Regions from separate parts of the Brevibacillus gelatini genome, predicted to be linked through region 2. Evidence: predicted binding sites of a transcription regulator. Region 2 holds the regulator's gene; the other holds the start of a gene.
The links. Region 2 encodes Rex, which represses fermentation and respiration genes when NADH is low (regulators of the CRP and FNR family bind a similar motif). Its sites were predicted from a motif close to TTGTGAAATATTTCACAA; they were not measured.

Region 1: the regulator Rex is predicted to act here: its motif matches at 5,228-5,245, upstream of AAFJ72_RS07450 (DUF1641 domain-containing protein).

What each region holds. Positions count from the first base shown of each region.
Region 1 covers NZ_CP154342.1:1,498,506-1,510,353, reverse strand. The annotation lists gene thrB (homoserine kinase) at 1-205, opposite strand, end outside; gene thrC (threonine synthase) at 202-1,284, opposite strand; gene AAFJ72_RS07470 (homoserine dehydrogenase) at 1,284-2,582, opposite strand; gene AAFJ72_RS07465 (ACT domain-containing protein) at 2,608-3,051, opposite strand; gene AAFJ72_RS07460 (hypothetical protein) at 3,239-3,391, shown strand; gene AAFJ72_RS07455 (NAD(P)/FAD-dependent oxidoreductase) at 3,456-4,634, opposite strand; gene AAFJ72_RS07450 (DUF1641 domain-containing protein) at 4,674-5,123, opposite strand; gene AAFJ72_RS07445 (PilZ domain-containing protein) at 5,413-6,090, opposite strand; gene obgE (GTPase ObgE) at 6,087-7,364, opposite strand; gene AAFJ72_RS07435 (Spo0B C-terminal domain-containing protein) at 7,378-7,971, opposite strand; gene rpmA (50S ribosomal protein L27) at 8,152-8,445, opposite strand; gene AAFJ72_RS07425 (ribosomal-processing cysteine protease Prp) at 8,453-8,803, opposite strand; gene rplU (50S ribosomal protein L21) at 8,819-9,130, opposite strand; ribosomal protein L21 leader region at 9,141-9,219, opposite strand; gene AAFJ72_RS07415 (Rne/Rng family ribonuclease) at 9,272-10,756, opposite strand; gene AAFJ72_RS07410 (M50 family metallopeptidase) at 10,987-11,823, opposite strand; gene AAFJ72_RS07405 (peptidoglycan DD-metalloendopeptidase family protein) at 11,816-11,848, opposite strand, start outside.
Region 2 covers NZ_CP154342.1:2,059,349-2,071,196, forward strand. The annotation lists gene panB (3-methyl-2-oxobutanoate hydroxymethyltransferase) at 1-100, shown strand, start outside; gene panC (pantoate--beta-alanine ligase) at 97-960, shown strand; gene panD (aspartate 1-decarboxylase) at 1,016-1,399, shown strand; gene AAFJ72_RS10305 (tetratricopeptide repeat protein) at 1,482-2,966, shown strand; gene dinG (ATP-dependent DNA helicase DinG) at 3,058-5,958, shown strand; gene AAFJ72_RS10315 (ComEC/Rec2 family competence protein) at 6,000-6,911, shown strand; gene AAFJ72_RS10320 (redox-sensing transcriptional repressor Rex) at 6,904-7,527, shown strand; gene AAFJ72_RS10325 (amidohydrolase) at 7,543-8,847, shown strand; gene AAFJ72_RS10330 (hypothetical protein) at 9,225-9,896, shown strand; gene AAFJ72_RS10335 (DUF5590 domain-containing protein) at 9,928-10,407, shown strand; gene AAFJ72_RS10340 (hypothetical protein) at 10,567-11,094, shown strand; gene AAFJ72_RS10345 (AAA family ATPase) at 11,087-11,848, shown strand, end outside.

The sequences.
Region 1 (11,848 bases), 560 kb from region 2:
GATCCGCAGCTACTTGATACAACAGATTGCTTTTGTCTTTCGGGATCCCTTCCAGCTCTTTTCCCACCAGCTCGACGGTTGTCCGCTCACTGATTTCCATTTCCACGACCGAATACAGTTGAAAAGCCATTCCCAAAGCATCGAAGCCCGGCCCCAGATTGGCTGTGCTTGCGGGAATCGTCACTTTTACGCGCTGCCCGCTCATGATACGACTTCGCTCCCGCTTTGGCGAACCAGTTGCATGACCGCTTCGCGTGTCGCTGGCACCGTTCTCGGCTCTTCGCCTACGAGCTTCAGCGCGATGTTCGGGTCTTTCAGGCCATTTCCGGTCAAGACGCAAGCTACCTTGACGCCTTGCGGAAGTTTTCCTGCCTGATGCAGCTTGATGATGCCCGCCAGCGACGCAGCAGATGCCGGCTCGCAGAAGACGCCCTCGTTTTTCGCCAAAAGCTGGTACGCCTGCATGATCTCTTCATCGGTCACGCTGTCGACAAGTCCGTTCGATTCGGCGATGGCATTCAGAGCGCCATCCTTGCTCGCAGGATTGCCGATGCGGATTGCCGTTGCAATCGTCTCCGGATTGGGAACTGGTTGTCCGAGCACGAGAGGCGCGGCTCCCGCTGCCTGGAAACCGTACATGTGCGGCAGGCGGCTGGATTTGCCCGCTTCCTTGTACTCTTTGAAGCCTTTCCAGTAAGCGGTGATGTTTCCGGCGTTGCCCACGGGAATCGCCAAAATGTCCGGTGCGTCAGCCAAGGCGTCGCATATCTCGAACGCTCCTGTCTTTTGCCCTTCGATCCGGTACGGATTGACGGAATTGACGAGCGTAATCGGCTCTTTCGCCGTAATTTCGCGCACGATGTTCAGCGCCTCGTCGAAGTTTCCGTCGATGGCGATCACTTCCGCGCCGTACGCGATCGCTTGCGCCAGCTTGCCGAGAGCGATGTTGCCGCTCGGAATCAGCACGATGCAGCGCAGGCCGGAGCGTGCAGCATAAGCAGCGGCAGCAGCCGACGTGTTGCCGGTGGAAGCGCACATGATCGTTTTGCTGCCTTCCTCTACTGCCTTGGCGACAGCCATCACCATGCCCCTGTCCTTGAACGAGCCTGTCGGGTTCAGTCCCTCGTATTTCACGTATAGCTCAACGCCAAGCTGTCTGGACAGGTTTGGCGCGTGAATCAACGGTGTGTTCCCTTCGTGCAGACTGATAAGCGGTGTCTTGTCCGTTACCGGAAGAAACTCCCGATAGCGTGCGATAATGCCAGATTGTCGATCCGAACTCATTATTTGTCTCCCCCTTCTACCCGGTAGCAGCTTTCAATTTTGGACACGATGTCCATTTGTTCCATGTAGGCAATGACTCCATCCATGTCGCTCTTTGCGGACAGGTGTGTCACCATGATGATTTCCGCCTCGCCATTATTGTACGGCTGCTGGATGACTTGCTCCAGGGAAATGTTTTTGTCAGCCAAAAGCTGGGTGATCTGTGCCAAAACGCCGCGCTTGTCTGTCACGACGATTCGCAGGAAATACTTGGACAGCTTTTCGCTGTCGTCCTTGAGAATTTTTTCCTTGTATGGAGCAACCATGCCGCGTCCGTTTACCCCCAGCTTTCTGTTTTTCACGACGGTCACAAGGTCAGACACAACTGCCGTTGCTGTCGGAAGCTCGCCTGCCCCCGGCCCGTAGAACATCGTCTCACCAACCGCTTCGCCGTGAACGTACACCGCGTTGAACACGCCGTTGACAGAAGCCAGCGGATGCGATTTTGGCACCATGGTCGGCTGCACGCTTACCTCGATCGCTTCTCCATCGCGTCTTGCCAGGCCCAAAAGCTTGATTTCGTAGCCCAACTGCTTGCCGTAGGCGATGTCCTCCTTGCTGACAGAGCTGATTCCTTTGACGTCCACGTCTTCGAGCTTCATCGGTACGCGGAAGCCGAGTGTAGCCAGAATCGCCATTTTGCGGGCCGCATCGAAGCCTTCGACATCGGAGGTCGGATTCGCTTCCGCATATCCCAATGCTTGCGCCTCTTTCAAAACGTCGCTGTAGTCGGCTCCCTCCTGACTCATTTTGCTCAGGATGTAGTTGGTCGTCCCGTTGACGATGCCCATCATTTTGGTGATGCGGTCGGAGGAAAAGCCTTCCACCAGCGCGCGCAGGATCGGAATGCCGCCTGCCACGCTCGCTTCGTAAAAGACGTCACAGCCTTTTTCCTGTGCCTTGTTCAAAATTTCTGCCCCGTGCAGCGCCATCAGGTCTTTGTTGGCTGTCACCACGTGCTTGCCGCGCTCCAGTGCCGCGAGAATGTACTCCTTGGCCGGATGGATGCCGCCGATCACCTCGACGATCACTTCAATGTCCGGATTATCCAGAAGCTCAGCAGGGTCTGTCGTCAAAAGACTGTTCATGGAGCTGATATGGCGCGATTTTTCTGCGTCCTGTACGAGAATTTTCGCAATCTCAATTCCCAGACCCGTCTGCTTTTGCAAATCGTCCTGATGCGCCTGGATGATGCGGACAACCCCTGTCCCTACCGTGCCAAACCCCATTAATCCCAGCTTGATGCTTTGCTTCTCCATTTTTTCTCTCCTCCTACCCAATCTTTTACCCTCTGCCGACGATCATCGCTTTGCGAACGCCGGGTATTTCTTGCAGACTTTCCAGAAATTCCGTGCTGGATACGCGCAGGTTGGCCATATCGACAGACATGGAAATGTTGGCAATCCCTTGCAGCGGAATCGTCTGATTGATCGTAAGCACGTTGCCGCCTTGTTCGGCCACATACGTGAGCACCTTGGACAAGTAGCCGGACATGTGCTCCAGCGAAAACGTGATCGTCATGATCTTCTCGCTCATCATGGCATTGAAGGGAAAGATACCGTCCTTGTATTTGTAAAAAGCACTTCGGCTCAGTCCTACCCGCTCCACAGCTTCATTCACGGTGTCCACTTCGCCGGACTCCAGCAGCTTTTTCGCTTCGATCGTCTTGACGATGGATTCTGGTAAGATGTCTGATCGTATCAAGTAGAACTTCTCTTCCCGTTTCACCTTCATGTCCTCCTGAGAAAAACAGTTGTTTCTACATAGAGGACATTATAACGGATACCGTTCGCTGTGACAATCCTTCGTGGCCAACTTTTTTTCAACGAACCCTGTTCGGTTCACTCTCGTTACATGAGCTTGCCCCCCTTCGCGCACACTAAAAGCGGTTGGAGGAAGAGGAGGTGAAAGACAGATGGCAGGACGCGGAAAGTCCGACAAATCTGAGCGCCGCAACAATCACCCGGCCGGGAAGCCGAGCAGCCTGGATCAGTTTGGCGCTGATCTGCGCGGCAAAAAAATGGCACAATCCCCGAACATCGTTGAAGATCCGAGCGGCAACAAATAATCGCGCGAGCACGTGAAAAAACCCGGGATGGAGATCCCGGGTTTGTGCGTGTTACTCGTATGAATTAGTAGGCCAGCGAGGACAGACCGTTGATATGAGTCAGGTAGCGGATATTGCTCGCTTCCTTCATCAAGGTTGCTGGCAAGCCTTTCAGCTTCAACTGGCTTGCGCCGATGGTTCCGATGGCGTCTTTGCGGCCCAGGCTGCCCAGCGTACCGGAGAATACCGGCTTGAACGTATCCATTTTGGTGCCGTTGAAGTGCGCGAACAGATTGTAGCCCACCAGTTCGCCCATTTGCCATGCCAGTTGGGCAGTCGGCGGGTATGGACGGCCTTCTGGCCCCATCACAACCGCGCTGTCGCCAGCGAGGAATACTTCCGGATGAGAAGTGGATTGCAGGAATTCGTTAACAGTTGCACGGCCACGGTTTACTTCAATACCGCACTCCGCAACTACGCGGTTGCCTTGCACACCGCCAGTCCAAACCATGGTTTTGGTTTCGATGGTGCTGCCGTCTTTCAGGCATACCGTCGTTTCTTTCATTTCCGTTACCGGAACGCCGGTCAGGAACTGAACGCCGCGTTTTTCCAGACTTGTTTTCGCACGCTCTACCAGGTCAGAAGCAAAGCCTGCGAGGATGGATGGCCCTGCCTCCACGCAGTAGATGGACAGGTCTGCAAAGTCTACGCCGTATTTGCGGCACAGGTCCGGCAGCATGTCGGCGAACTCGCCAACCAGCTCGATCCCGGTCAGACCCCCACCGCCAACCACAAAGGTAGCATCCGCCTTGTTTTTGCTCTTGCTGTATTCTGCCACGCGCTCTTCGAGGTGCGCACGCAGACGGTTTGCTTCCTCCACGGATTTCAGAGTGAAGCTGTACTCTTGCAGGCCAGGAATGCCGAAGAATGCCGTCTCGCTGCCCAATGCGATAACAAGCGCATCGTATTTGATGGACTCGCCGCTTGCCAGCGTCACACGCTGCGATTCGAGGCCGATTTTTTCCACAGTATCAATCACGAGGTTAATCTCTTTGCCGCGCAGCAGTCTTTCCAGCGGCAGTGCCACGTTTTGCTCGGACAGGTTTCCTACTGCCAAACGGTGCAGCTCCGTGATGATCTGGTGAGTAGGGAAACGGTTCACAAGCGTGATTGTCGCTTCTTCAGCCGTCATGTATTTACGTGCAGTCAAAGCGGACAGCAATCCGCCGTAGCCGCCGCCCAAAATGAGAATATGCTTCGCCATGCCCAATCCTCCGTCCTTGTCTCTCGTAGGTTATCGTAATTAGCGTTTTTGCTGCTCGCGCTCTGCCAAAACTTCCAGGAATGCCTGTGCGAAACGCAATGTTTTTTGCACTTGCGGGTCTTTCAGCATTTTGAGAATGCCGAACAAACCGACAGTGGATACCTCCGCGTGCGCGCGGTCGTTTGCCTCGATTGCCGCTTGTGCGATGCCTTTTGCCTTGTCAGAGATCGGTTTTACGAACTCTTCCATGCCGCCCTTGATGTCATTGATGAGCACCTGGTCGTTGGCTACGGTTTGTACCAGATCGTACGTTTTGGTGAGGATGGTTGTCATCTCGGCCAGTTTTGGCAGGTTTGCCACCAATACATTCAGGGATTCTTGAATTTCCGGTTTCATCAACTGATCGAGTACATCCATTGGCTGCTCAGGCGCCAGGGTAGCTGTGCTTGCTACTTCCGCATGAGCTTGTTGCGTGGTTGTTTGAGACATAGAAAAACGTCCTCCTTTGCTTTGGAATAGAGGCCTTCCTTCTCGATGCCTGTTCATACAAGTAACGGCCGCTATTCTCCCAAAATACCGAAAAGCATGTGTGCTTGTAATATTTTTCACAAAGTGAAGTGTACAACAGCACGAAATGATAAAAAAGTGCAGAATTTCACAAAGAGATATTCAGGAAAGCGTACACAAAAATTCACCAGGTGAACAGGCTCGATTCAGAACTCTATGTACTCTACTATATACTTTCTTCACAGGAACAGCAAAGGAAAAAAACCGCTTCTTAAGAAGAAGCGGAAGACGTGAGCTTTTTATAATAATCTTTGATGGCTTGATGATGTTTTTCATTGATGTCCGTAAAAATCAACTCGATCACGGTCTGTTTGTCATCGAAGGCTTTCTCTACAATTTTTGCCATCATGACGACTTCCTGGCCGGTTGAAGGCACCGTGAACGAGAGGTGGAGAAACTCTCCCTTGGCCACGTAGCCTTCTGTACCAAGGATCAGCCGTGTAGGTGAAATCTTCAGCAGCACAGCCTCTCCTTTTTCCTCGATCGGTCTTGCTCCCATCACCTTGTACGGAACCCGGATGTTGACTCCCGGGGAGATGGGCTCCTGCTTGTGGCCTGGCGCAATCTCGACGCCGACACTAATCGGAACCATCGCCAACATCTTGATTGGCCATACTATTTTTTCTGTAATGACTTCCAGATCAATCGTGTTAATAGCCGCATCCGATTCCCACCGAACACGTACCGTTGATCCGAGCAATTCGGCTTTCGCTTCTGCCTTCATCTCAAGAGAGACAACGAGATAATTGTTTTTGACGTACTCTACCATTGCTTGAATGGGTGTTTTGACCTGTCTTGAGACCATCATCGGCAAAGAAGCACCGCGTTGGAGGCGTTTGTCCGCCATAAAAGGGGTAAGGGATGGGGTATCAGTCATTTTGTTTGTCACTCCACAAAATCAAACTCTAAATTGCCAATCCGAACGGTATCCCCGTCTTTTGCACCGTGCTTGCGCAATGCCTCGTCCACACCCATGCTGCGCATCTGTCTCGCGAAGCGCTGAGCCGCGTCGTAGCTGTTGAGGTTTGTCATACGCACCAGCTTTTCAATTTTCTCACCGCTGACCACGAACACATCGTTTTCGCGGCTGATCTCAAATGGCTCCGGCTCTTTTTCCGCCCGGAACACCACGCGTTCTTCCACTGCCTCAACTTCCTCGACTGTCGGCTTGTCCGGAATGGTCGAGAGCATTTCACCCACTGCGTACATCAGCTCCTGTACGCCTTGTCTGGTCGCTGCCGAAATCTCGAACACTTTTGCATCCGGCACTTTTTCTTTGAAGCGCCGCAAGTTTTCCGCCGCTTCCGGCAGGTCCATCTTGTTCGCTGCGATAATTTGCGGACGCTCCTCCAGCTTCAGGTTGTACAGCTTCAACTCGCGGTTGATCTGCAAGTAATCCTCGTACGGATCGCGTCCATCCACCCCTGCCATGTCAATGACGTGAATAATCAGGCGGGTGCGCTCTACGTGGCGCAGAAACTGGTGTCCAAGCCCTACACCTTCGTGCGCGCCTTCAATCAGTCCCGGCAAGTCAGCCATGACAAAGCTCTGCTCGCCCAAATCCACGACACCGAGATTTGGCGTGAGCGTCGTAAAATGGTACGCCGCGATTTTTGGCTTCGCCCCTGTCACACTGGAGAGCAGCGTCGATTTTCCAACACTCGGATAACCAACCAGCCCGACATCGGCAATCAGCTTCAGCTCCAGAACGATGTAACGCTCCTGGCCCGGTTCTCCGTTCTCCGAGATATGTGGCGCCGGATTGGACGCATTGGCAAAACGGATATTCCCCCGTCCGCCACGTCCGCCTTTGGCAATTACGGCGCGCTGGCCGTGCTCCACAAGATCGGCGATGACTTCTTTTGTGTCGTCATCAATGACAGTCGTGCCCGGCGGTACGCGGACGATCAAATCTTCCGCCCCGGCTCCGTGCTGCGACTTGTTGCGTCCGTGCTCTCCGCGCGGCGCCTTGAAATGTCGTTGATAGCGGAAGTCTACGAGCGTGCGCAATCCTTCGTCAACCTCAAACACGACATCGCCGCCTTTTCCGCCATCGCCGCCTGCAGGACCGCCAAGCGGCACGTACTTCTCTCTGCGAAAGGAAACGGCTCCGTTCCCACCGTCTCCGCCTTTTACATACACTTTTACCTGATCGACAAACATGGTGTCACCTCTTTCATTCCGCGAATGGAACCAGCAAGTCCAGCACCCATTCGTCTTCCGTCTGTATCCACTCGGTGACCTCCACCGTACTTTGTTCGCTATCCCGTATCAGCTTTTCCAATTTCTCCATTCCGGATGCATTCAGCTCTCCGGCCAGGTCAAAACGGAAATGAACACCTCGTTGATCCGCCCGCAAGCTTACCTGCATGCTGGCTGGCTCATAGCCATTTTGGTCGACATGATCGTTCACTGTGCACAATATCCCCGACACCAACTGAAACAAGTCCTGCTCACCCAATGCTATTCGCGTGAGATCCACATCATTGCACACGTCTACTTCCAAAAGCATTTCCTTGTTCAGCGCATTGAATGTCAAGAAGAAGACGGACAACAGGGAGTTGTTCAAACGTGCGACCATGGATTCCTGCATCGCCATCTGCGCGATACGCTTCAAGTGCGCCTCTCCCTGCTCAGTACGGTTCATATGCAAATAGCCGAGCAGAACCTGAACGTGGTTCAACCAGTCATGCCGCTGTCGGTTCAGCACTGCCAACAGCTGGTCTGTCTGATGCGTAAGCAGTCTCCGCTCGTCCCCCATCACTTTCACCCAAGTCAATAAGAATTTCTTTCCTAACTATTGTACCATAAAAGAAGCCGGGACAATGAGAAAACTTGGCTATGTCCAACTATTTTGAAAGCAGCCTGCTCCCTTGCACTCCGATTGCCCGAAAAGCAAAAGAAAACCCAGCATCGATTCTAGGATGCTAGGCTTTCCTTCATCAAATATTTACGCTTCGGAAGCAACTGGCTCGATCACAACTTGCTTGCGATCACGACCCAGACGTTTGAAACGAACAATACCATCTGCAGTTGCAAACAGAGTGTCGTCTCCGCCTCTCATTACGTTCGCACCTGGGTAAATCTTCGTTCCGCGTTGGCGAACGAGGATGTTTCCGGCAGTAACGAATTGACCGTCACCGCGTTTCACGCCCAGACGCTTGGAAATGGAATCGCGTCCGTTCTTTGTGGAACCTACCCCTTTTTTCGATGCGAAAAACTGAAGGTCCAAATTAAACAGCATGTTCATATCAGACACCTCCCTGCCATTTATGGTCATTCACTTTTACGTATTTTCCGTACTGCGCTGCAACCGATAGCAGGGCGATTACCATGCTTTCAGCCAAAAGCTGCTGCTTTTCCTGTATGTCCGCCGCTTCCGAGGAAGCGAGCGTCCACTTCAGAAAACCGCCGCCTTCCTGGGCGACTGAAACTTGCGGTGTCAGTCCCGTCAGCGGCTGCACGCTGTTTAATATGCCAAAGCTGATGCCTGATACGGCAGAACAAACGATATCCTCCCCATAGGCACCCGCATTGGCATGTCCGGAAATACTAATTTCATGGATACCGTGCTGCGCACGGCTCACGATCACTTCGATCATAGCAGATCACCAAAATTAAGCGTTGATCTTTTCGATCACAACTTTGGTGAACGGTTGACGGTGACCTTGTTTGCGACGGTAGTTTTTCTTGGCTTTGTATTTGTACACGATAATTTTTGCGCCTTTACCGTGTTTTTCTACTTTACCAGTTACCGTAGCACCAGCTACTGTAGGAGTTCCTGCAGTAATTTTGCCGTCTTTGCTTACGAAGAGAACTTTGTCAAAAGTAACAACTTCTCCTTCGTTGCCAGCCAATTTCTCGATGAAGAGAACGGAACCCTCTTCTACTTTGTATTGCTTTCCACCGGTTTCGATAATTGCGTACACTGTGTGCACCTCCTATACTCAGACTCGCCTCTACAGGTGCGCCGTCTGGCGGCGACTTATGTACCCGATTCGTGCGGTTACAGTATGCACAAGACATAGCTGCATGACAAACATTAGCTTATCATAGCCCCAATCGCCCAGTCAAGTCATATTCCGATTGTTTTCGGACAAGCGCTTGGCTTCCGCTGCGCTTCCCGCATAGGTGATCCGGTAACTGTCCGGGGCCAACCGTGGCTCCTCGCGCTTGAAAACGCGGAGCGGCCAGTTGTTTTCCGCTGCTGCCCCGTCGTCCACGAGCGGAAAAAGTCTGGCAGAAAGCTCCACGACAGCCGCCTCTGCCTGTTGCGAACGGGCAAGCGCGGCAAGCTCGTTTTGCAAACGGTGAATACTTTCGTCTGCACGCAAAACTCGTCCCCGTCCCTCGCACGCAGCACAAGGCTCCGTCAGCCGCTCGGCCAGACTTGCCCTCACCCGTTTTCGCGTCAGTTCGACCAGTCCCAGCGCCGTCATGCCATGCACCGTTGCCGGGACTCGATCCCTGGCCAGCTCTTTTTTCAGCATCGCCAGCACCTTTTCTTTATTGGCCGGCTCCTTCATGTCGATAAAATCAACGATGATAATACCTCCGATGTCGCGCAGCCGCAGTTGTCTGGCGATTTCCTTTGCCGCTTCCAGATTGGTTGCGGTGACGGCCTGCTCCCTTTGCTGGCCGCCCCCTCCGGTAAACGACCCGGTATTCACATCGATCACGGTCATGGCCTCTGTCCTGTCGATCACGAGATAGCCGCCGTTTGCCAGCGGCACCTCGCGCTGGAGAGCCCGTTTCAGCTTGGCCTCCACGCCCAGCGCGTCGAACAGCGGCTCTTTGCCCGTATATTTTCGCAGCAGATTTTGCGCATCCGAAGCGAACACCGCCAGCGCTGCCTTTACTTGCTGATAGGTAGCGGCATCCTCCACTACCACTTCGTCGAGCCCTTCTGCCAACGCCTCGCGCAGCGCCGCTTCGACCACGTCCAGATCGCTGCCGAGCCGCCCGGGCGACTTTTTTGCCTCCGCCTGCTGGCACACACCCTCCCAGCGCTTGCGCAAATAGGCAAGCTCGCGCGCAAGATCCTCGCCGTCCACGCCAGCTGCTTCCGTCCGCACAATCGCTCCTTCCTTGCTTCCGAAGAGCGGCGAGATGATCTGCTCCAGCCGCTGCCGCTCCTTTGGCTCGTCAATTTTTCGCGACAGCGACAAGCCTTCCTCCAAGGGCAGGTACACGAGGTAGCGTCCTTGCAGGCTGATTTTCAGCGAAATTTTTGGCGCCTTGAGTTCTGACCCTTCCTTGATGACCTGACAGATGACATACTGGCCCGCCTGCACGCGTTCGGAAATGCTTGCTTTGTCCTTGCCCCCTGAGGTGACTGGCAGCGTGTCATCTACATACAAGTAAGCGTTTTGCCCGCACCCAATATCAACAAAAGCGGATTGAATTCCCGGCTTTACATCCGCGATACGTCCATAGTACAGGTCTCCGGCGCTGACGTGACCGCCTGTCTCCTGCGTCCGCCACTCGATCAACTGCCCGTCCGCAAGATAAGCGATCCGCACCCCGCCCTTGCCGCTCATTGCCAATTGTCTCATCGCACTCACACTCCGTATTCCCGTCCTTTTCCGCCACCTGAAAAAATGGCCGGACTCCCAGCAAGTAATCTATCATAGGCTACCGGAAAAAGAAAGGCGCGATGTCGGCAGGAATCGTCTGCTACGAACAATGCGGATTTCGCCAAAAGAAAAAGCTTCCCCGACACAAGTGGCACAAAGGAAGCTGGCACATCTGCTCGCTTGTGGAATAGCCGCTTCCCGAAAAAACGTCAAAGGAGCTTGCCCACTGCGGCATCGTGTTTTTGCTCAAACAACAAGGCGTGCAGAAGCTGTTCCTCTGCCAAAAGTCCCGCTCCCTGCACGTAAAAAAGATGGGATCGGCCGCGTCGCAGCTTATGGGACACGGCCAGTACCGTCTCCTCCGGGTGGACGCGGATCGCATGGACGGACGATTCTTCCTGCCTGCGCCCGTACTTTTCCACCAGAAAGCGAAAAAACTGATACGGAAAGCGCAAAAATGACTGGATATTCAGCACGAGCAAATATAGCCCGATAATGAGCAAATTGAGCTTCAGATCAAGACCAGACACTCCGACGAGGACGCCCGCAAGCAAAGTGCTGCCCGCAAGCGAGGCGAGAGCTGCCTGGCGATAGGACAGGAAGCAGCAAAGCATCGCCAGCACGATCCGCCCGCCGTCCAGCGGCCAAATCGGCAACAGGTTGAAAAGCGCGATCGTCGCGTTGCTGACGAGAAAAAACCGGGACCAGTCTTCCGTCCAGACCCCTGTATACCAAAACAGGTACGAGGCTGCCATCATCACCATGTTCATAAACGGCCCGGCAAGCGCCACTGCCATCTCATCCAGCGGGTCTGTGGCGTAGCTGTTTTCCACGGTCGCCACCCCGCCAAAAGGGAGCAGTTGGATCTCCTGCACCCTCCAGCCCAGCTCGCGGGCCATCGCCACATGTCCCATCTCGTGAATGAGGACAATTACGAACAGGGTAATCACTTCCAAAAAGTGCCCGGTGAATACCGACACACCGATTACCGCCCAGAAGAGCAGATGAATGCGAAAGCGTATGTCCAGCCATCTGCCGTTATTCAAACGGAATCACTTCCAGCGGATCGAC
Region 2 (11,848 bases):
AGAAGTCGAGCTTCGCCGTTTTCCGGGACCCGATCACGTTTTCCACGCGTCGGAAGAAACAATCAAGGAGCTGTACGGGGAAGGAGTGACCCAGGCATGATTCAAACGATGTTGCAACTATCGACCATCGAGGAATTGCGCGTTCACATAAAAGCAGCACGGCAGCAAGGAAAGAAAATCGGCTTTGTGCCGACCATGGGCTTTTTGCATGAAGGACACTTGAGCCTGGTCAAAGCGGCACGGGAAAAGTGCGACCTTGTCGTCATGAGTATTTTCGTCAACCCGTTGCAATTTGGCCCGAACGAAGATTTTGAACGGTATCCACGCGACATCGAGCGCGACAGCAAGATGGCGGCGGAGGCGGGAGTCGATCTATTGTTCACGCCGTCTGTCGAGGAAATGTACCCGAAACCGATTTTGACGACGGTGTCGGTCGCCAATGTGACAACGCCTTTGTGCGGAGCTTCCCGCCCCGGCCACTTTGACGGAGTATCGACAGTCGTGCTGAAGCTGTTTTCCATCGTTCAGCCTGACTGTGCCTTTTTCGGGCAAAAAGACGCCCAGCAAGTGGCTGTCGTTACGCAGATGGTCCAAGACTTGTCGATCCCGGTTGAAGTCATTCCGTGTCCAATCGTGCGGGAAGCGGACGGACTGGCGTTGAGCTCGCGCAACGTCTATTTGTCGGCAGAGGAACGCGCACAGGCGCTGGTTCTCTCGCAAAGCTTGCAACAGGCGTCGGCATGGCTCAAGGAGGGACTGCCGCTTGCCGAGATCAAACAGCGTATCAAGCAGATGATTGCGGAGAAACCGCTCGCAGAAATCGACTACGTGGAAATTTTGCGCTATCCCGAACTGCAGCCGGTAGAAAACGAGGTATCTGGGCAGACCATTATCGTCGCGCTCGCCGTTCGCTTTGGCAAAACACGCCTGATTGACAATCTGATTGCCGAAATCCGCTAACCGAGACGACATTTTCAATACAACCATTTTGGAGAATGACAAGGGAGGAATACCCGTGTTTCGCACTATGATGAAGGCAAAAATCCATCGTGCCACGGTAACGGAAGCGAATCTGAACTACGTGGGCAGCATTACCATCGACAAAAACATCTTGGATGCACTGGATATTTTGCCGAACGAAAAAGTGCAGATCGTCAACAACAACAACGGCGCCCGTCTGGAAACGTACGTCATTGAAGGGGAGCCAGGCAGCGGTGTGATTTGCCTGAACGGCGCAGCCGCCCGGCTCGTGCAGAAAGGCGACATCGTCATCATTATCGCCTACGCCATGATGACAGATGAACAGGCGCGCACGTACAAGCCGCGTGTGGCGATTATGGACGAGCACAACCGGATCAAGGAAATGCTTGGCGAGGAAATACACGCGACCATCCTGTAGGCGAGGCGCTTTTTTCGCATAGAGCCACCTGCCTTGTGAGACAATGAAACTACTCATGCCTCACAGGGGGGTGGCTTTTCCCGTGAAAATCGAAGACTGGTTTCAGAAGCTGCGCACGAAAGCGCAGAGCATAGAAGAGCGGTGGAAGGAAGCGTCGGAGCAGGAGCGGCTTCAACTCGCGGACCAACTGTTTTACTTGCGCCAGGTGAGCGATACGGTTGTAGATTTGTGGTTGCAGTTTGAAGAAAAGCTGTCCAATGCCATCCGCCATATCAAGCAAATGGAAGGACAACTGCCGCAAGCCATGCAACAGGAAAAGGCTGAATCGGCCATGCCAACAGAAGAGGAACCGCTTGTCCAGCAGAAAGTGGCTGACAACGAGACTGTCAACGAAGCGGACAGTGAGCCGAAGCAAGGCAAGCTGCCGCAAGAGCTGCATGCGTATGAGCCGCTTTTTCGCCGGGGAGAAGGGTTTTACCATCTGCGCATGTTTCAGGACGCCAAAAAATGCTTTGCCCAGCTTGTGCAGGAGTCGCCGGACTGGGAGAGTGGCCGGCTGTATTACGCCTACAGCCTGCTGTTTTGCGGCGAGCTGGAAACGGCTTTTCGCGAGTTTCGCCTGCTCGCCAAGTCGGCAAGCTCGCCAAATGTCGTCGCCATCAGCTACAACGCCATCGGCTGCATCCTCGCCGAGGAAAAGCAATGGCTGGAGGCGGCGCAAGCGTTCAAAACCTCGCTTGAGGCAAAGCCTGAGCAGCAGGAAGCGAGGTACAATCTCGCACTTTGCTACTTGATGGATGGCGATGCCAAGGAAGCGCTGGATGAGATCGAAGGCTATTTGCAAAAGCATGAGCACGATTGGGAAGCACAGTTGCTCTGGCTGCGCGCCGCCCAGCTGCTGATTCAGATGGACGAGAAGGCAGAGCCTGCCCCGCCTTCCAGCCTGACGTTGCCGAATCGCAAGCTGGACAGCGAGACGCTGCAGGAAATGGCTCATTTGTACGAAGCGGGGGGCAATTATCACCGCGCGCAAATCTGCTATCATTTTTTGGCCGAGCGCCTGCCCAATGAAGGCTGGGCGTGGCACGGACTGGCGTGGAACACGTGGCTGATCGCTGGCAGCAAACGGGCGCTGACGTTGATGAAAAAAGCAATCAGCCTGGCTCCTGGAGAGGACGACTTCGTTTTCAGCTACGGCTGGATGCAACTGTTCGACGGGAACATTCCGGGTGCAATCGCAGCGTTTCGCCACATGCTGGAAAAAGACAGTGCCAATCGCCTTGGTCAGTCGGGGATGATCTCCGCTTTTGAAAAAGTAGGAGAGACGCGGGAAGCAAAACGGTTGGCCAAGCAGTTTCTGGACGATTCCGATCCGTACATCCGTTCCCTGGGTTATTTTCATTTAGGCAGACTGGCAATGATCGAGGAAAACTGGCGGCTGGCAGAGCAGTATTTCCAGCGCACGCTCCCTCATGTCGACCAGTTCCGCGAAATTCCCATCTACCTGCAATTGTGTGCAAGCAAGCTCGGTGGGCAAGCGGTGCAGGGCGAGCCTGTGCAGCGATAATTGCGTCCTGCAAGCAGGAATATTTCCATCGTTGCCGAATGTGAATGAGTGCGGATGAGACGTATCCGCCCAGGTTACGAGGTGACAACGGTTGAATCGATTACTTGTAGTAGATTTTGAGACGACGGGGAGCCATCCGCGGCAGGGAGACAGCATCATTCAGATCGGCGCTGTGGCCATTGACGACGGCCGGATCACAGAACGCTTCTCGACCCTGATTCATCCCGGACAGGACATCCCCCCTTTTATTACCCAGCTAACGGGAATTACCAATGAGATGGTGGCCGAGGCCCCGACATTGGAAGAGGTATTTCCTCAATTCTTGCGACTATTGGATGGACGGGTGTTTGTCGCCCATAATGCAAGCTTTGATCTCCAATTTTTACAAGAAGCCCTGCTGAGTCAGGGCTATTATGCATTTGACGGCTATGTGCTCGACACGGTGGAGCTGTCCCGTCTGCTTTTGCCGATGCAAAACAGCTACAGGCTCGGTGAACTGGCGTCAGAGCTTGACATCAAGCACGACAATCCCCATCAGGCTGACAGTGATGCGCTGGCAACGGCCCGGCTGTTTTTGCATTTGCTCGATATTTTGCAGCAATTGCCGCTTGTGACCATTCAGCGGTTGCAAATGCTCGTTTCGTCGTTTCGCTCGGACATCAGCGTCCTTCTGCGGCAGATCGAGATGGAAAAGCTTACGGAGTTGCCCGAGCTTGGGGACGAGCCGGCGGGAGAAAAATCGCAGTTGTGGGACATCTACCGTCAGATCGCATTGAAAAAGCGCAAGGAAAAGCTGAAAGCGAGCTTCCAGCGCCCCATGGGTGATTGGGGCCTGGCAAAAGCATTTGCGGAGCAGTTGGAGAAGCTCATGGACGAGCAGGGACAGTTGCAGGCGAACTTGAGCGGCTTTCAGCGGCGGGAAGCGCAGGAAGCGATGATGCACGCGGTTTTTGACGCGATGCAGGACGGCGAGCACCTGCTGGCAGAGGCAGGAACAGGCACAGGCAAGTCGTTGGCCTACTTACTGCCAGGCATCATTTGGGCGCAGCAAAACCGGGAGCAGTTGGTCGTCAGCACGAACACAATCCAGTTGCAGGAGCAGCTGCTTCACAAAGAAATTGCCACCTTGCAGAAATCGCTGCCATTTTCCTTTACCGCTGCTACATTGAAGGGCAGGGGCAACTACTTGTGCCTGCGCAAGTTCGAGCAGTCGCTGGATGAGCCGGTGGAAGGCAGCAGCCAGGAAATGCGGCTGGCAAAAGGACAACTGCTTACCTGGCTCACCCAGACGGAGACAGGCGATGTGGAGGAATTAAGCATGCCGCCGAGCGGACAGCTTTTGTGGCAGCAGGTCAAAAGCGACACCGGCTCGTGCCTGAACCGCGCCTGCCCGTGGTTTAGCCGCTGCTACTACTTCCAGGCAAAAGAACGGGCAAAGGAAGCGGATGTTCTCATCGTCAACCACGCCCTGCTCATCAGCGACTTGCAGGCGGAGAACCGGATTCTGCCGCCTTACGAGGTCGCGATCATCGACGAGGCGCATCATCTGGAGGATGCGGCTACCCAACATTTGGGCAAACAGTTGACGACAACGCAGCTGTTGTTTTTGCTCGACCGGGCTTCCCCGGAAAACGGGAATGCGATCGCACGCTTCGCAGCAGAGCTTGCAAGCTGGCAGCCTGCGCTCTCACAGGAGCTGTCCGTGCACCACAGCCAATGCAAAAAGCTGTCTGTTTCCTTGCGGGACAAAGCGCAGCAATTGAACCAGCTTTTGTTCGCATGGGCCTCGCAGCGGGCAGAAGAGACGACCGACGCTGGCCGCGAGACGGTGCGCTACCGCGTAGCTTCCTTCACGGGGAAGCATGAAAAAATCCGCAAGGTGACAAAAAAGCTGCTGGAAGGCATGACGGACTTCGCTCAGCACCTGGAGCAAATGCTAAAAAGCGTTCCCCAGGAAGAGAAGCCACCGTTTTCCATCCGTAGCTTTCAGACCGATTTATACGGTTTGCTCAAGGAATGGCAGCAGGTGATGGAGCTTTTGCATTTCTTTTTGCTCGCCCAAGACGACGAATACGTCTACTGGATGGAGGTCGAGTCCCGCATGGCGCGCAAGCAGGTGCATCTGTCCGCGGCTTTGCTGAACGTGGCAGACTCGCTTGCTGATCCGCTTTTTTCGCAAAAGCGCAGCCTGATTATGACGTCCGCCACCTTGACGGTCAAAGGCAGTTTTTCCTACGTGATGAGCCGCTTTGGCTTGGACAAGCTTCCCGCTGAACGGGTGCGCACGCTGGTGCTGCCGTCCCCGTTTCATTACGAGGAACAGGGACTTTTGCTCATCCCGTCCGATTTCCCGGCACCGGGCAAAGAAAACGACCAGGCGTATCTCGAGGCGATTGTCCAGGGCTGTGTCGATGTCGTCGTCGCGTCGAAGGGCAGAACCTTGATTCTGTTCACGTCGCACTCGATGCTGCGGCTGGTGTACCAGGCGATGAAGGAACGGCTGGCCGAGGAAGCAGAGCCGTATACGCTGTTCGGGCACGGGATCGACAGCAACAACCGCAGCAAGCTGGTGCGGCTGTTCAGGACGATGGAGCGGAGCGTGCTCCTTGGGACGAGCAGTTTTTGGGAAGGCGTGGACATCCAGGGCGAGGAACTGAGCAGTCTGGTCATCGTGCGGCTGCCGTTTACACCGCCGAATCATCCCATCTATCAAGGACGCGCCGAAGCGCTCAAGGCAGAGGGAAAAAACGCGTTTATGTCGCTCTCGCTGCCACAGGCGGTCATTTTGTTCAAGCAAGGGGTTGGCCGCCTGATCCGGCATCATTTGGACCGCGGCGTCGTAGTCGTGTTCGATACGCGTGTCGTCGAATCGCGCTATGGCCGTTCGTTTTTGCAATCCCTCCCGCCGTTTCAGGTTGCGACCGGCTCCTGGCCGACGCTGCGTGAGCGAATTGCGCCGTTCCTTCGTATGCAATCCTTGTCAGATTCATAAAATGAAGCAATAGTCTAGCAAGGATTTAGGTGATAAAATAAATGTTATGGAAAAAAAAGTGGGTCTGGCTGCTGCTCGCCGCGTGTGTAGCTTTATTGTGCTCGTGCTCGATTGACGCCCATCTGCAGGAAGCCGTGAAGGTAGATGACCCGTTTGCTGCTGAGCGTGCGGAGGAGTTTACGGGGCTTGTCGTTACCTTTTTGGCGCTTCCGCATGGCGAAAGCACACTGGTGCGGCTGCCGGGCGGAAAAACGATGCTGATTGACACAGGCAGCGCAGAGGATTGGGGCGCGTTGTCCACGCATCTGTCTGCCGCCAAGGTGACGCGCCTCGACTATCTCGTGCTCACGAACGATCAGCCCGAGTATGCAGGAGGATACCCTTTTTTAAGCCAGCAAATCATCATCGACTCGGTCATTGTGCCCAAGCTGATTTCTCCCTCGGTCCGCCAGTTCGTCCCGCTCGACAAGATCAGCAAGCAAAAAGAGATTGAGGAGAACCAGGAGTTGATTCTGGATACCGACGTGACGCTGGAAGCTTTGCTGCCGAGCGAACCGCTGTTTTTGTCCCCGCAGAACAATTCACTCGTCTTTTTGCTCAAGCACGGCCAATTGCGGTTTTTGTTTGCCAGCGGGATCAACGAAAAAGCCGAGGAACGCCTGCTGGAGCGTCATCCGGACCAGCTCAAGGCGGAAGTGCTCAAGGTCGGCGGCCAGGGGAGCAATCAAGGCACTTCCCAGCCGTTTCTCACGCGGGTCGATCCGCAGGTTGCCGTCATCCAGACAGGCAAGAAACGCAGCGAGGACGGCCAGTCCGAGGTGCTGGAGCGGTTGGGCGAATCGTGGGCGGAGACGTTTGTCACAGGCAGGGATGGCTCGATTGTTATTTTGTCCAATGGGAAAGATTACAGGGTATTCAAGCAAAAAAATAGGGGGAAGACCGAAAGTGGCTAAACACGAAAAGATTTCGGAAGCGGTCGTCCGCCGTTTGCCGATTTATCTGCGTTACCTCAGCTATTTGCAGCAAAACGAGGTGACCACTGTTTCCTCCCAGCAAATGGGCAAAAATTTGGATGTGAATCCAGCCCAAATCCGAAAAGACCTGGCTACTTTCGGGGATTTCGGCAAAAAAGGGATTGGCTACGACGTCAATTACCTGGTGGAAAAAATACGGCAGATTTTGAAGCTGACAGAGGAAGTGCGCGTCGCCCTGGTCGGAGCCGGACATTTGGGGCATGCGATTAGCAACTACAACGCTTATTTGAAAGATAACATGCGGATTGCGGCCATTTTTGACAACGATCCCGCCAAGCTGGGCAAAGAAGTGGCGGGCATCCCGATCCAGCCGATGGATGAACTGGCAAAGACGATCCCAGAAAAGCAGATCAAGCTGGCGATCATTACGGTTCCCGCATCGGCTGCGCAATCCGTATGTGATCTGTTGACGCAAGCGGGTATCAAGGGAATTTTGAATTTTGCTCCTACGACCATTCGCGCCAATAAAGATGTGCGCATTCACTATGCAGATGTGACATCGAATTTGCAGAGCCTGGCTTATTACTTAACGTAAGAATGGAGTGTAACAATGAAAAAGACCATCCTCATCCACGCAACAGTGATTACAGTGAACGACAAAAACGAAGTGATCCACGATGGAGCAGTCGCATTCGAGGGCGACAAGATCACGTATGTAGGTCCAACTCCTGAGGATCTTACGGATGCCGGCTACGATGAAGTCATTGACCAAAAAGGCGACTTCATCCTGCCAGGACTGATTAATACGCACGGACACGCGGGCATGTCGCTTCTGCGCGGCTATGCCGACGATTTGCCGCTGCAGCAGTGGCTGGAAGAAAAAATGTGGCCGCTGGAAGCGCAATTTACCGCTGATTCCGTCAAATGGGGAACCCAGTTGTCGCTGATCGAAATGATCCGCACGGGTACCACGACATTCGTGGATATGTACGATCACATGGATGAGGTAGCCAAGGCGGTAGAGGCCTCCGGCATGCGTGCCCGCCTGTGCCGCGGCATGATCGGACTGTGCTCGGAGGAAGAGCGCCAAACCAAGCTCGCCGACGCAACTGCCTTTGCCAAGGAATGGCACAACCAGGCAGACGGCCGCATTACCGTCATGATGGCACCGCATGCGCCGTACACATGCTCGCCGGAGTTCATTACGCAAATTATTGAAAAAGCGGACGAACTGTCCCTGCCATTGCACATCCATATGTCCGAAACGGCCTGGGAAGTCGGCCAAAACGAGAAAGACTACGGTTTGCGCCCGGTTGCTCACCTGGAGAAGCTCGGCATGTTCAACCGCCCGACACTGGTCGCACATGCTGTACATTTGACGGATGAAGAGATTGACATCTTGGCAAAATACAAAGTGAGAGTGTCGCATAACGTCGTGAGCAACCTGAAGCTGGCGAGCGGCGTAGCTCCTGTGCCAAAAATGCTGGCAAAAGGCGTGAGCGTCTCGCTTGGCACAGACAGCTCGGCGAGCAACAACAACCTCAACCTGTTCGAAGAATTGAAGCTCGCGGCGATTTTGCACAAAGGCGTAAACAACGACCCGGTGGCGGTGCCAGCCGAAGAAGCGTTGCGTATGGCAACACGCCACGGCGCAGACGGCGTATTCCAGTCGGACACGCTCGGCAGCATCGAGGTAGGCAAACAGGCTGACCTGATCGTTCTCGACAGCCATCAAGCCCATTTCCACCCGGCGCACGAGCCGATTTCCCATGTCGTCTATGCAGCCAATGGCCGCGATGTCAAAGACACGATTGTTGCGGGCAAATTTTTGATGCGCAACCACAAGCTGCTCACAATCGACGAGGAGAGGGCTATCTACGAAGCGAACCGCATGTTCCAGAAGTTGAAACGGTAAAAGGCTCCTGTCTGGTGTGGGACAGGAGTAAGGGAGTGTAGGTGTAGGTAGGGGAATATGGGTACTACATCATGCCGTGCTCATTTTCGCCACAACTCTGTCAGGGGATGATGGCGAAAATGCAGTGTGGGTGTGTGTGACAGTTGACGCAATGGAGAAGACAATGCAGCCCAGGAGACGCGGTATTCCTGTAGCAAAAACCCAAGGATGTCAGGAGATGCGTTTTGTTGCGGTGACTTCACGCGCTCACCTCCTTGCGGGTGTACCAGTAGTATGACCGCCCGGCCCCGAGCTATGAATAGCAACTTTTCCGTGTCGTTCTAAAACCTTCCCGTATAGCATAGGCTAGAGACAAAAATGGGACAGGGGGAACGGAAATGTACATCCGGCCCAAACAGCTGTGGTGGCTTTTCCCGATTTTTCTCGGTCTGTTTTGTCTGGGGATGGCGCTCGGCTCAGCAGGCGAATGGAGTCGTTCGGCGTCTGTTACCAAGCAGGAGCCGTATCCGGTGCCGCAGCTACTGGAGCAGTTGACACAGGACGAAGAGCGTGCCTTTTTGGTTTACATGCACGATCAGGTGTTGAGCGGACGCTACGTACACGAGAAGTTCACCCTCGACGGGGAAATCGGTGGACACAAACTGGCGATCAGCCGTAACCATGAACAGCCGGTTTCCGTACGAATAGACGGACAGGTGCAGGATCATGCTGCCTTGCCCTACGCTTTGTTTACACCGTATGAACATGCGACACTGCTGAAAAGTGTGCTGTCATCCATCTCGCCCGAGCCCGTCGCGGATCCGTCAGGGAGTGACTGGAGCGGCTATCGCCTTGCCGTGCCGCCGGAAAAGGTGACGGCGCTTCTCGCGATGTGGCTGGGGCCGTCTTTTCCCATCGCGGACATCACGCCCGAACTGGCGAGAGGGATCAGCATCGAGTATCAGCTATGGTATGAGCCGGATACAGGCACGCTTCGCCAGTTGGAGCTGCAAATGCAAATGAGGACGGCGGCTGGCGTCAAACAGGACCAGTTGCGCTTCCGTTTGTAATGTCAACCGCATAAAGGAGTTAAACGGGAACGTGATAGTGAGAATCATTGTGGGAGCGATCATCGTGCTGGTGTTGACAGGCGCGGGATTTGCCTATCATCTGACGGCTTCCGTAGCAGGAGAGCGCCATCAATTCGAGGCGACCGTTCGCGAGTGGGTACAGACGCGGACGACCATCGCAGAAATCGAGTCCATCGACGAATACCGCGGGACGGAGAGCTACGCTGTCGTCATCGGCAAAAACAAGGCCGGCACGCCTGTCGTCGCCTGGATGACGGCGGAAAAAGTCGTGTTTGACCGGATGGATCTCGCCGTGCCGCGCAAACATGTCGAGGAAGCAGTGAGAAAGGCGTATCCGCAATCAGCGATTACCCATATCGTCCCCGGCCTTGAAGGGGACAAGAAATTTTGGGAAGTCACGGTAAAAGACGCGAATGGCCGCTACCACTACTTGCATTACGATTTGTTCAGTGGGGCCCTGCTCACCTCTTATGTTTTGTCGCCTGCATGATCGCTTCATAAAAAGAACGGATAACAGGTCTTTTCCGATTGGGAAAAGGCCTGTTTGGCATACTACCCAACATCTGTATAAAAAATTGATATACCCATGTGATATACTGTTTTTGTTGATAAAAGAGAACAACGAGAACGCAATATGGGGGGAGTAGCCGTGCAGTTGAAATTGAGTGCGATCGGATTATCCTTGTTGGCGACACTTGCTCTCCTGTTCGGAGGATGGTTCTTGTATCAGAAAATGGAGATCGAGGAGCCGATCCGCGCAGAAATCGGTCAGATGCAATCCGCCACCTTGGGCGATTTTGCTGTGAGCAAAGACAAAATTCACATAGATTTGAAAGTGACCAATCCGGAGACATTTCCAGCGGAGTACCGCAATCTCGTAGCCAAAACGGAAAAGGTTGCGGGCAGCAAACAAGTGACAATCGTGGTCACGAACCAGTCAGAAGCGATGACAGACATTTGGAAAAGCGGGCAGTTCGTCTTTACGGAAGCGATGGACTTGCATCAATACAGCCGCATCCCGGCTCTGGTCGAGGAGTGGAAGCAGACGAACAAACTGGATGCAGCATCTGCCTTGATGGATGATGCAAATATCTATGTTTACTTGAAAAAAGGAGCGGAGGATTTCTACACCATTATTCCCCGTTCCGAGACAAAAGAGGTGACGGCGCGTGGGTAAAGAATGGCTGCTTGGCATCGTTCCTGCCGTCCTGGTTTTTCTGGTGTTTCTCGGAGTGAACATCACGCCGTTTGTACTGTTTGCAGCCGTTCTCGGTGCGATTTACTTCCTCGTCGTGCGTCAGCAAAACGGTCAGGGAGGCAATGTCGCGCTCGGCGGCAAACGAAAGCAGAACAAGCACGAAATTCCGAAGTCGGACGTGCAGTTTGCCGATATTGGCGGACAGGAGCGGGCCAAAAAAGAATTGAAGGAATCGCTTGATTTTCTTGTGTACAAAGACAAGATCGAGCAATACGGCATTCGCCCAATCAAAGGCGTACTGTTGACCGGGCCTCCCGGAACAGGAAAAACGCTGATGGCAAAAGCCGCAGCGAACTACACCAACTCTGCCTTCGTGGCCGCTTCCGGCTCCCAGTTTGTCGAGATGTACGTTGGGGTCGGGGCGCAGCGTGTGCGAGAACTGTTTAAAGAAGCGAGAACGATGGCGGAGAAAAACGGACAGGACAGTGCGATTATTTTCATCGATGAGATAGATGTCATCGGGGGGAAACGGGATGGTCAGCAGCAGCGGGAGTACGACCAGACCTTGAACCAGCTTTTGACCGAGATGGACGGGGTGGCGACGAGCGACAAGCCGCGCATTTTGGTCATGGCTGCGACGAACCGCAAAGACATGCTCGATGCCGCACTGCTTCGACCGGGCCGTTTTGACCGTCACATTACCGTCGATTTGCCCGACAAGCCTGCGCGAGAG